One region of the Sinorhizobium sp. CB7 genome, then DNA from elsewhere that is predicted to be linked to it. Evidence: predicted binding sites of a transcription regulator. Region 1 holds the regulator's gene; the other holds the start of a gene.
The links. Region 1 encodes LexA, which represses DNA repair genes until DNA is damaged. Its sites were predicted from a motif close to TGTTCNNNNTGTGTTCNG; they were not measured.

Region 1 (5,820 bases):
TTCGAATAACAAGCAACCCGACCGCGATCAATCCTGCAATCAGTTACACTTCACGTCTTCACTGAAGTGATGTTACTTTGCCTCATCAGCCGAAGAAGCGAGTTGCAGAAGAATAAAAGCCACTGTTGCCTCGTCTCAAATATCGCGTCGCTGAAAACGCGGTATGAAGGACCCAGCGCGATGGCGGGACGTGAAATCTGCGACGGCCTTCCACGATCAGTATGGCGACACACATTGACGACGGGGGCCGTAATAGGGCTGATAAGTGTTGTCCCATGCGCGATAGGATCGATATCGACTGTAGCACCAGTTCGCGTGCCCATTGCCGCCGTAATATCTCGGCTGCGACGCCAGAGCGCCGATGATCGCCCCTGTCGCCAACCCACCGATGATAGCGGCTGCAGCGTCTCCGTGATCGTACCTGCGATAGTGACGGCGCCGATAGTAGCCGTCGCGGTAGTAATCACCGCGATAATAGCCGTCCCGATAGCTGTAGCGACCGAAATAGCTGCGTGGGGAGTTATTTTCACGGTCCCACCGCCTGATATGGGGATTGTTGCTGCCGTAACGAGGAATGAACCTTCGATGATCGACTTGCTGAACATCCGAGGACGCCTCGACTCCAGGCATTGTCATTGCGGCGGGCAAAGGAAAAGCTTCGGCCGGGGCAACACCTGTAAAGGCAGTTGTGGCCGACAGGATGATGATGGCTAGCTTTTTCATGTCTTCCTCACCTTGTCGGAATGATGCGAGCATCGCATATCATCTTACCCTCAACGTGAACCGAAGGTGAACGTTCGAGCGCTCCCGAAAATGTTACCGGGACGTTCCGCCTTCAATTCAAGCGCCGGGTCCGAGCACGACAATGCGGTGAGCGACGTTCATGCCGGGTTCCCGCGACATGCCTGCCTTTGGCAGGACGCCACAGCCTATCTCTCGTGCCACTGTGTGCGGTTTCGGCGAGCCTCAGAAACCCATTGGAGGCGCATAGAAGCAGCGCACGGTATATTCGTTTGGGAAAAGGCAAAGATGATAGGCGCCGTCCGGAGACTCCATCGTTTGCGTCTGAGGAACGAAGAACACGTGCTTGTGTGTCGCCAGGCGGTGATCACCGGGCAGCAGGGTCACCTGAAATCCCTTCGGAACGGGACGAACCGTCTTCGATGAAATTTGCTGGCAATCACCGTTGTGGCCGTCTCCATTGCAACAATAGGGCTCATAGGTAAAGCCGGACGGAGCTTCATGCGCGCCGGCAGCAGTGGCAAAAATTATGGCAATCCCTGCAAGAATCATTCGCATGGCATCCTCGCTTTTCCGAAAAGCGGAGATCTGCGGCAGGCCGCTTTATCCGCCACAGCACTAAAGTAGAGGCCGATTGAAAACGGGCTAGAGCGATCTGCACCGAACTGCTACCGGCGGCACCACTTGGTCCTGAAACAACTAATATGCCCTATTGTCCGGCATTTTTCAGTCCAAATTCCAACATGGGGCCTGAAGCAAAAATATTTTGAGTATCTCGAAAACTTTCACGAAAATTTAGGTACTTGCGGAACACATATGGAACATATAGTGTCTGTTCTGGCTTTGTTTCACCGATCTGGGGTTCCAGCAAAAATGTTGACGCGCAAACAACAGGAACTGCTCCTTTTCATACACGAGCGGATGAAGGAATCTGGTGTTCCGCCATCCTTTGATGAGATGAAGGACGCGCTCGATCTGGCATCAAAATCGGGAATCCATAGGCTGATCACAGCGCTCGAAGAGCGTGGCTTCATTCGCCGCCTGCCCAACCGGGCTCGCGCGCTTGAGGTTATCAAGCTGCCCGAGGCCTATAGCCCGAGTATTCAGCCACGGCGCGGCTTCTCGCCGAGTGTCATCGAAGGAAGCCTTGGCAAGCCTCAGCCGATTGCGGCTGCACCGATAAAGCCCGTTACTGAGGATCCCGGCAAATCCGTCTCCATCCCGGTGATGGGCCGCATCGCCGCCGGCGTGCCGATCTCGGCCATCCAGAACAATACGCATGACATCGTCATTCCCGCCGACATGCTCGGCAGCGGCGAACATTACGCTCTCGAGGTCAAGGGCGATTCGATGATTGATGCCGGCATCTTCGACGGCGACACGGTCATCATTCGCAATGTTACGACGGCCAATCCCGGCGATATCGTCGTTGCACTGGTGGATGACGAGGAAGCAACGCTCAAACGGTTCCGGCGCAAGGGCGCATCGATTGCTCTCGAAGCAGCAAATCCCGCTTACGAGACGCGCATCTTCGGCCCCGATCGCGTCAAGGTTCAAGGAAAGCTCGTCGGGCTCATTCGTCGCTATCATTGATTGAAGCGGGCGTTTCCAATGTTGCCTGCTCCGTGAAGCGATCCGATCGCCAATCATAGGCGCGGTGCCGGTTCCAGGGCCTCTCCAACGTATCGAAGGCGGTTTTGATAACCGGCCCTTCCTGATCGAAGCGTATTTCCACTGCGCCAGTCTTGCGTAGTGTTTCTCCGGTGAAAAGTGCCGCACCCGACCTGCAACGGTCAAAGCGGAGCCTTATCGACGTGATGACGATCTGAGCGGTGTCGCATGCCGGGCCAAGATAGGCAGCATCGTCGATCGTCGTGACTACCTTTCCGTTCGGCAGCTTCGTCGTGCACCATGCCCTCTTTGCGCAGACGAAGCCCCTATCCGTTCCTGCCTCCGTTGCGGCACGCATGGCTTCCCTCGCCTGCTGGCGTTCTGCAGCATCCAATCTGCGGCGGGACTTGCTTGAAGCGGAGGGGTTGGCCTGCTCCCCATCAATGGTTTTCGGCCTTCGGTGCTGAGAAATCGCAAGCGCATGCTGCCACTGTTCGAAGATGAAACTCGGCGGGCGATCGCGATTGGTAGCGAGCTCGTCGTCATGAATCACAGCGACAAGCCCACCATCCTCGGAAATCAGCATGTCCGGCTGTGGCGCCGGCGGCACTAGGCATACGAGAATCAATGCGATCGCAAGCGTGAGCGTTCCCGTGTGCCGCAATTTCGTGCGAAGCAGAGTGAGCAGCAGAAAGCCCCCGACCATGACAGGAAAGAACCACGACGGCAGGCGCCCGACGTCGATATTGCCGCCCCAGTCCGCGATGGTCTTTGCAATGGCGATGACGAGATCGAGGCCGAAACCGACAACCTTCCATAGCGTTGGATCCAGACCGAAGGGCATCAGCAGCATGGCGAATAGCCCCGCCGGCATCACGATGAAGGTTATGACCGGCATGGCAGCCAGGTTGGCGGCAAGGCCATATGTCGCCAATCGGTGAAAATGCTCGATTGCAAAAACTGCCGTGGACAGACCTCCGATCAGAGATGTCAGCAAAATCCCACCGAAGAACCGCGCGGCCAGCAACAGGGCAAGCAAGGCAGGATTTGTGGTATGGAATGGCGTATGAGCGGGCCGGTCCTTCCAGACCGCGTAGCCTGCAATCAGTGCCAGCGTAGCAGCAAACGACATCTGGAAGCTCGGCCCCAGAACTTCGGATGGCGATAGCACCAGTATGACGATCGCCGACAGGGCGACATTGCGGAGGCTGAGCGAAGGGCGGTCAAAGAAGACCGCAATCAGCATGATGGCCATCATGATGAAGGCGCGTTCGGCGGAGACTCCGAAGCCGGAGATGAGGAAATAGGCAGTAACTGCAACAAGCGCACCGAAGGCCGCGATCTTCTTGGTCGGATAAGCTTGAGCCATCCCGGGAAGGAGGCTCAGTACGGAACGGAAACCGATAAAGAAGATGCCGGCCGAAAGCGCCATGTTCAGCCCGGAGATGGCGATGATATGCGCCAGTCCGGAAATACGCAGTGCCTCAGTCGTCTCCTCCGAAATGGCGCGCCGCTCATCGGTGACGAGCGCGGCGGCGAAAGCGCCGGTATCGCCCGGCAGAATCGAGCGAATGCGATCCCCTATTCCGGCTCTCAGTCCGTGGAGCCATTTTTCGACCGCAACCATCCGCGGCTCTTCGGTGTCGGCCCCTGAACGAGGTACGCGTTGCGGCGCTCCGTAAAAATAGCCGTTCGCACCAATGCTATCGAAATAGGCACTGAAAGCGAAATCATTCAGCAGCGGCAGGGCCGGCCCAGCGGGCGGTACGAGACGCGCACGCCCGGTCAGCGTATCGCCTATTTCGAAGGGAAGATCCATGCCGCGCGAGATAACGGAAATCCGCCTCGGCGGGCGTTTGATCGCTGGCAGTTCGGTCTTCTCCAAGGCGAGGATATAGCGCCAACGCCCCTGCCCGCTGGTCTCACGCCGCTCGACACGGCCCGTCAATGTCGTGGTAACCGCGGAATCGAGAACCACGGTCTGCGAACGCCACGTCTCCACCTGAGACAGCACCATGCCAAGGAGAACAAGAAGACCGGCCCAAACGGTCCGTTTCACCAGAAGCTCGGCATCCCGCGAGACAAAGAGTATGCAGAAGCATACGAGAACAGCGACAGTGAGTGCGATGGCCGAAAAATCGGTTTCAGTCTTAAACCAGATGACGGCGCCCGTTCCGATACAGACGGGAACAAAGAGAAAGGTATGGCCATGCGCCTCTTCCTCGCTCGACATCCACCGGAGGCTGGACCGGGCCTCGCCCAAGATGTTAGCGGCACCGACAGCGAATCGCCTCCGATGCCACGTCCTCGCCGGCTGCCTCGCCTCGGCACGTATCGGTGCCGAAAAGCCGCTTGGACCTTCGTCTATTCGCAGATCCCTGCCCTGCCGTTCGATCGTTTCCGGCTCCGGCATCTACCGCCCCGAATTGGTCAAAAACGGCAGAAGATTGCAACCACTGCATGATTTTCGCAATCACAATCGATTAAAATTCAGAGAAAATACAACTTTGCAAAAATCGCACCTGAACGAGCCGTTTCTTCTATGCAGAAACGCCATTGCTGCTCTGCCTAAAAGTTGATTTTGCAATGCACAATTCAGCGCCAGAGTAACTTGGCATTAGCGTCACGATCATATAGCTAATCGGTAGACGCTTAACCCCTATGGCGCTTTTATGGCGCCAACCGCCATTTTGGAGGATCAGCATGACGGAACAGAGCGCAACACTGAAAATCGGCGACAAGTCGGCAGAATTGCCGGTCAAGAGCGGCACAATCGGACCGAACGTTGTCGACATCGGTGCCCTTTACAAGCAGACAGGTTCCTTCACCTACGATCCTGGTTTTACCTCGACCGCTTCGTGTGAATCCAAGATCACCTATATCGACGGCGATGAAGGCGTCCTGCTGCACCGCGGCTACCCGATCGAACAGCTCGCCGAACATGGCGACTTCCTCGAGGTTTGCTATCTGCTTCTCTACGGCGAACTTCCGTCCGCCGCTCAGAAGAAGGACTTCGACTATCGCGTGACCCATCACACGATGGTACATGAGCAGATGTCTCGCTTCTTCACCGGCTTCCGCCGCGACGCCCATCCAATGGCCGTCATGTGCGGTTGCGTCGGCGCACTCTCGGCCTTCTATCACGACTCCACCGATATCGCCGATCCGCATCAGCGGATGGTCGCAAGCCTGCGCATGATCGCCAAGATGCCAACGCTCGCCGCGATGGCCTATAAATACCATATCGGCCAGCCCTTCGTTTATCCGAAGAATGACCTCGACTACGCTGCGAACTTCCTGCGCATGTGCTTCGCCGTGCCGTGCGAGGAATATGTGGTCAATCCGGTGCTCGCACGCGCCATGGACCGCATCTTTATCCTGCACGCCGATCATGAGCAGAACGCATCGACATCCACGGTTCGTCTCGCTGGCTCCTCCGGCGCGAACCCCTTCGCCTGCATCGCGGCA
Region 2 (5,820 bases), on a different contig from region 1:
CTATCAACGGCGCTCTTCGAAGGCCTCGGCAACTAATGGACATACGGTTGCCTGTAAGATTGCTGCTTTTGGGGCGCCCTTCCGGCGCCCCTTTTTATTTGCACCTCACGCCGCAGCCGTCAGCCTCTCACCGGCGATACGGTAGGAGATCGCTTCTGCCAGATGGATGCGGCCGATCGTGAGTTTCTCGTCGAGATCGGCCAGCGTGCGCGCTACCTTCAACACCCGGTGATAACCGCGTGCGGAAAACTTCATCTTTTCCGCGGCGTCGCGCAGCAATTGCAGCCCGCTCGCATCCGGCTCCGCCAGTTTCTCGATCAGCGCGGTGGAGCAGCGGGCATTGGTGGCGGTTTCCGGCATGCCGGCTTTCGTGAAGCGTTCTCGTTGCATCTCGCGGGCACGGGCGACGCGTGCGGCGACCGCCGCACTTTTCTCTGCCGCCATCGGCCGGATCAGATCGGCGGCGGAAACGGCGGGGACATCAATGCGGATATCGATCCGATCCATCAGCGGTCCGGAGATGCGGGCCTGATAGTCCGAGACGCAGCGCGGGCCACGGGCGCAGCTGTGCCCCGGCTCTCCCGCCATGCCGCAGCGACAGGGGTTCATCGCGGCGACGAGCTGGATCGTGGCGGGATAGGAGACGCGGTGATTGGCGCGGGCAATGATGCATTCGCCGGTCTCGAGCGGCTGTCGCAGGGCATCGAGGACCTGTGGCGTAAATTCCGGGAACTCGTCGAGAAAGAGGACACCGTGATGGGCAAGCGATGCTTCGCCCGGCCGGGCGCGAACACCGCCGCCGACAAGGGCCGCCATGCTGGCGGAATGATGTGGCGTGCGAAAGGGCCTGCGGTCGGAGAGCTTGCCGCCGGAAAGCTGCCCCGCGATCGAATGGATCATCGAGACCTCAAGCAGTTCGGCGGCCGAGAGCCGCGGCAGTATCGACGGAAGCCGTGAGGCCAGCATCGACTTGCCGGAACCGGGCGGGCCCACCATCAGGAGATTGTGACCGCCAGCGGCTGCCACCTCGAGAGCACGCTTGGCGCTCTCCTGCCCCTTGATATCGGCAAGGTCAGGCAGGTTGGCGGGATCGGCGCGGATCGCCGGTTCGGGACGCGAGAGCACCTGAGTCCCGCGGAAATGATTGGCAAGCGCAATCAGGCTGCGCGGCGCCAGAATATCGACATCCCGTCCTGCCCAGGCGGCTTCAGGCCCGCTTTCGGCCGGGCAGATCAAGCCTTTGCCAAGTCCATTGGCGCTGATGGCGGCGGGAAGCGCGCCGGCAACAGGCGCGATCGTGCCATCGAGATTGAGCTCGCCAACGACGACATAGTCCGACAGCGCATCGGCGGGGATGGCGCTGAGTGCGGCCATCAGCCCGAGCGCGATCGGGAGATCGAAATGTGAACCCTCTTTGGGTAGATCCGCAGGCGCGAGGTTGACCGTCACCCGTTTCGGCGGTAGCGCGAGCCCGGAAGCATGCAACGCTGCCTGAACCCGTTCGCGACTTTCGGCGACCGCCTTGTCCGGCAGTCCGACGATCTGGATACCCATCTTGCCTGGAGCGACCATGACCTGGACCTCGACGGCAACGCCTTCTATGCCCTGAAATGCAACCGTGCTGATACGCGCGACCATGCGAGATCCCCTCATCCGCAGCCGACATGTGCCACCCTCGGTCGGCTACGGAGTGCAATCTTGCATAGAGGAAAGAATAAAACAAGAACAATGATCGAACAAATTCGCGTATTCGCTGCATTTTCCGCGGCAGCGGGTTGCATCAACAGAACAGAAGACGGAATGAAGCGGGAAAGCGGGTGACCACTCAAGATGACACACAACAGGAGATGGTCTCCCGCCGGGTGTGGTCGATCGTCAGTGGCTCATGTGCGTTGAAGAGGTTGAAGAAGCGAATACCAGCGCGTCACAAGCCGCTGGTCTTCTCCGGGTGCAACGCTCCCTCCGGTCGGACGTCACAGCAGATCTTCGGGCAACTTCTCGGGATCCAATTCGTATGCTCGTCCGCCCTTCGCAAATATGAAGGCAAGCTCATTGGACATGGCACGCCCGCAGGCGACACTTATCACCGCGACAACACCATAATTTACAAAGGGTGTGACAAAGGTTCGCTGGTCCTTTTGCACATCTTCGGCCAGCTCAAATTCGGCACTGCTCCTTTTCTGAAAAGTCTCAGGGGTTTCTACCTGCATCTGGCATTCGCGAGCGCCGGCGCCGACATTCTTGCTGATCGTGACCGTAATCTTCTGCTCGCTGGTTGGTGAAACACGCTCGACTTTGAGATCGCTTATTTTCAAATCGAGCGGCTGTTCAGAAGTACTGGATCCAAACAAGACCCTCAGCGGGTCTAGTTCCACCAGGAAGGCCGCCAGTCCTACTGCTATAGCGGCCGCTACAATCCAGATCCTAGAGAGTCTGCTACTCCACCGGCTCATTTCCGTACCGTCGAAGGACGTTCTGCCAGCGGGGATATTAGCACACTCTGAAGAGTGTCCGAATGCTTAAGGGAATTTCTCAGCGAGGGATCGGATGAGATGAACGCGAAGCGACCCTCGAGCCCACCTCAGGCTCGCCTTAGCCGCGCTTGCGTTCGATCGCGTCCCACAGCAGGCTTGCGATGTCGGCGCCGCCGAACTTCTTCACCTCGCGAATACCGGTCGGCGACGTAACGTTGATCTCCGTCATGTAGTCGCCGATGACGTCGATACCGACGAGCAGGAAACCGCGCTCCCTGAGGGCCGGACCGATGCGCGCGCAGATTTCCTTTTCGCGCGCCGTCAGTTCGGTCGCTTCCGCGCGCCCGCCGACATGCATATTGGACCGGCTGTCGTGCTCGGCCGGGACGCGATTGATTGCGCCGGCGAATTCACCGTCGACCAGGATGATGCGCTTGTCGCCCTTGCGCACGTCCGGAAGATATTGCTGGGCGATGAACGGCTCACGGAACATCTGGCCGAACATTTCGAGAAGCGAGGAGAGGTTGCGGTCGTCGCGGGTCGAATGGAAGACGCCGGCGCCGCCGTTGCCGTAAAGCGGCTTCAGGATGATGTCACCCAACTCCTCACGGAAACTGCGGATCTCTGCCGCGTCGCGCGTGATCAGCGTCTTCGGCATCAGGTCAGCGAATTCGGTGACGAAGATCTTCTCCGGCGAATTGCGTACCCAGCCCGGATCATTGACGACGAGCGTCTTCGGATGAATGCGCTCCAGAAGATGCGTCGAGGTGATATAGGCCATGTCGAAAGGCGGATCCTGGCGCAGCAGCACCACGTCCATGGTCGAAAGATCGACCCGTTCGGTTGCGCCAAGTTCGAAATGGTCGCCCTTGATATCGCGCAGCACCATGGGCTCGACGGAAGCATAAAGTTTGCCGTCACGGAGACTCAGGCGTTCGGGCGTATAGTGGAAGAGCTTATAGCCGCGGGATTGCGCCTCGAGGCTCATGGCGAAGGTGGAATCGCCCGCGATATTGATGCCGGCCACATGGTCCATCTGGACCGCTACGTTTCTGATCTTCGCCATATCTGTCCCTCGCTTGATGCCCGACAGATGTAGGTCGATGGAGCATCAAACGCAACGGCCAAAGCTCAGATGCAATGAGGGTCAGGCCGCGAGCCCAATCGGCGTTCCGCCGCGCAGATAGTTGCGCAGCCTGTAGGCCAGGGCCAGAGGTTTCGGAAAGGGCTTGCGGCAAACGGCGACCTTTTTCAGGTAGTTATCGATCCGCCACGTCGCCCAGGTTCCGCAGGCGAAGAAAGCGACATCGCCGGCGCGCAAGGTCCGCCTGGTGCCGTCTTCCGCCGTCACGTGAACCTCGCCTTCAAGAATCGTCACGGTCTCGTCCCAGCCGAAATACCAGCGAAACTCGCCCGCCGTGCAATCCCAGATCGCGGTCACTGCAGCTTCGTCGCCACTGCGGGAATGTTCGGCCTTGCGGGCTTCGGGATTTCCGCTGATGATCCAGGACGGTTCGATCGGTGCCGGTTTCATCGCCATTGCGCCGCTTGCGGCAGCGACAAACGGCTTGCTCTTTGTATCTGCAGGCGCAACCGGCAGTTTGCGCGCGGCGATGGCAATCACGCTTGCCAACATGACATTCCAAATCATGAAGCCCCCTTCATGTCACATGCGTCGACCGCTCATCGCATGAAAGGCGTAACAGGCGGGTTGATAAAATCATTCGAATTTTACGGATCCGTGCCGAAATCAAAAAAGAAGAGCTGTAATCGTGCAGACGATCATATCGTGATCCGAAAGCGGCTTGCCCTCCTCCGTCAGCGATGGAACGAGATGGCTCTCCTCGACGGCTAGGCCGCGCGTCAGGAACCAGTCGAGCTTCATGGGGTATTTCTGCGACTGGGTGAGCAGGCTCGGACGGACACTCATCTGGTCCAGCGGGCCACCATGTCGTTCAAATCCGCGCGCTGCGGCCATGGCAAAGAGGGCCTCGGCTTCGAAATCACCGCCCGTGTGGTTGCCGGTGTTCAGATCGCCGCCGATGATGATCGGCAGTCCGGGCGCATAGGCCTCGACCGCGTCTATGAGGGCGGCCACCTGCCGCTCGCGATATGCGCTATCGGCCACGCTTTCCAGATGAACGGAAACGGCCACGAGCGGACCGGTTTCGGTCTCGACGATCGCGCCGACGGCGCAGCGCTCGCCGATGCGCGGTTGATCATCCTCCTGCAGGAACCAATGACCATTGCCCGGCAGGCGGAACAGGAAGGCGTCCCTGAGGGGCACAGGGGCCATCAGCGCGTTGCCGTGAAAACCCTTGGCGTTGAAATCATGCTTGCAGAAGGGACGCTCGATTTCCGAGCCAAGGCCGAGTTCGATGAACTCGACCCCATAGGCATAATTCATGCCGAGCTCCCGGGCGATCTCGGCCGTCGGATCGCCCTGCGCGGTGCGGGCCATGCCCTCGTCCATTTCAGAGAGAAGCACGAGCGGAGCGCCGGTTGCGCGGATCTTTTCTGCCGATTCCTGCGGGAAAAGGCAGCGCTCGAGGTTCCAGGCGGCGACGGTGAAGGGCAAGGTGAGCGAGCGCGACCCTGCGCTGGCATTGCCGATGCGCACGCTGTTCATGCAGGCAAGGGAGGCGATTGTTGCCTCATGGACATCGAGGATCCTTTCGAGCGCTGAGAATTGCCGGCGCTGCTCCTGCGAAGGAACGTCGAAAGTCGTGACGGTATTGCGGATCATGATGAGCCTGTCTGGTGAAAAACCATTGGTTACAACCGAAAGGTCGTGAAGAGGTGATCACCCCGGCAATAGGAGAGTTCTGTGAAGCTTGCGTGATGGCTGGTCAGAACGCGTCCGGAAAATGCCGCGGCCAGCGACCCGGCAGGACGGCGATGATGTCGTAGCGCTGCGAAAGAGATGCGAAATCCGGTTGCCGCGCAAGCCAGAGATCACTGGCATCGCGAATGCGCTTCTGCGTGGCAAAGGAAACGGCGTCGACGGCACCCTGTTCGCTGGCGCGCGCCTTCACCTCGATGAAGACGGCAAGATCGTCCTTGCGCGCGATGATATCGATTTCGCCCAGCCGGGTCTTATGGCGGATGGCGACGATCCGGTAACCGCGAAAGAGCAGAAACAGCGCCGCGAGATATTCGGCGACATGGCCACGGCGCTCCGCCCTGCGTTTCCGCGTCAGGTTTTCATCGCCCATCGCGATCCTTCCGCTCGAGGAGCCGCTGATAGAGATCCTTGCGCGGCAGGCCGGTGATACGCGCGGCTTCACCGGCCGCCTTGGCGGCCGGCATTGCCGCCGAAAGCTCCGCGAGCAGGGCGTCAACATCG

Region 2: a site for LexA is predicted at 1,722-1,739, ahead of AAE029_RS14650 (YifB family Mg chelatase-like AAA ATPase). Genes of this name have one in related genera too.

The regions. Positions count from the first base shown of each region.
Region 1 covers NZ_JAULLL010000019.1:38,619-44,438, forward strand. Annotated here, with positions in the region: gene AAE029_RS28435 (BA14K family protein) at 217-723, opposite strand; gene AAE029_RS28440 (hypothetical protein) at 967-1,299, opposite strand; gene lexA (transcriptional repressor LexA) at 1,615-2,334, shown strand; gene AAE029_RS28450 (ComEC/Rec2 family competence protein) at 2,315-4,765, opposite strand; gene gltA (citrate synthase) at 5,056-5,820, shown strand, end outside.
Region 2 covers NZ_JAULLL010000007.1:71,890-77,709, reverse strand. Annotated here, with positions in the region: gene cysK (cysteine synthase A) at 1-36, shown strand, start outside; gene AAE029_RS14650 (YifB family Mg chelatase-like AAA ATPase) at 106-1,638, opposite strand; gene AAE029_RS14645 (hypothetical protein) at 1,974-2,375, opposite strand; gene gshB (glutathione synthase) at 2,593-3,540, opposite strand; gene AAE029_RS14635 (cupin domain-containing protein) at 3,622-4,125, opposite strand; gene AAE029_RS14630 (endonuclease/exonuclease/phosphatase family protein) at 4,225-5,220, opposite strand; gene AAE029_RS14625 (YraN family protein) at 5,324-5,689, opposite strand; gene rsmI (16S rRNA (cytidine(1402)-2'-O)-methyltransferase) at 5,679-5,820, opposite strand, start outside.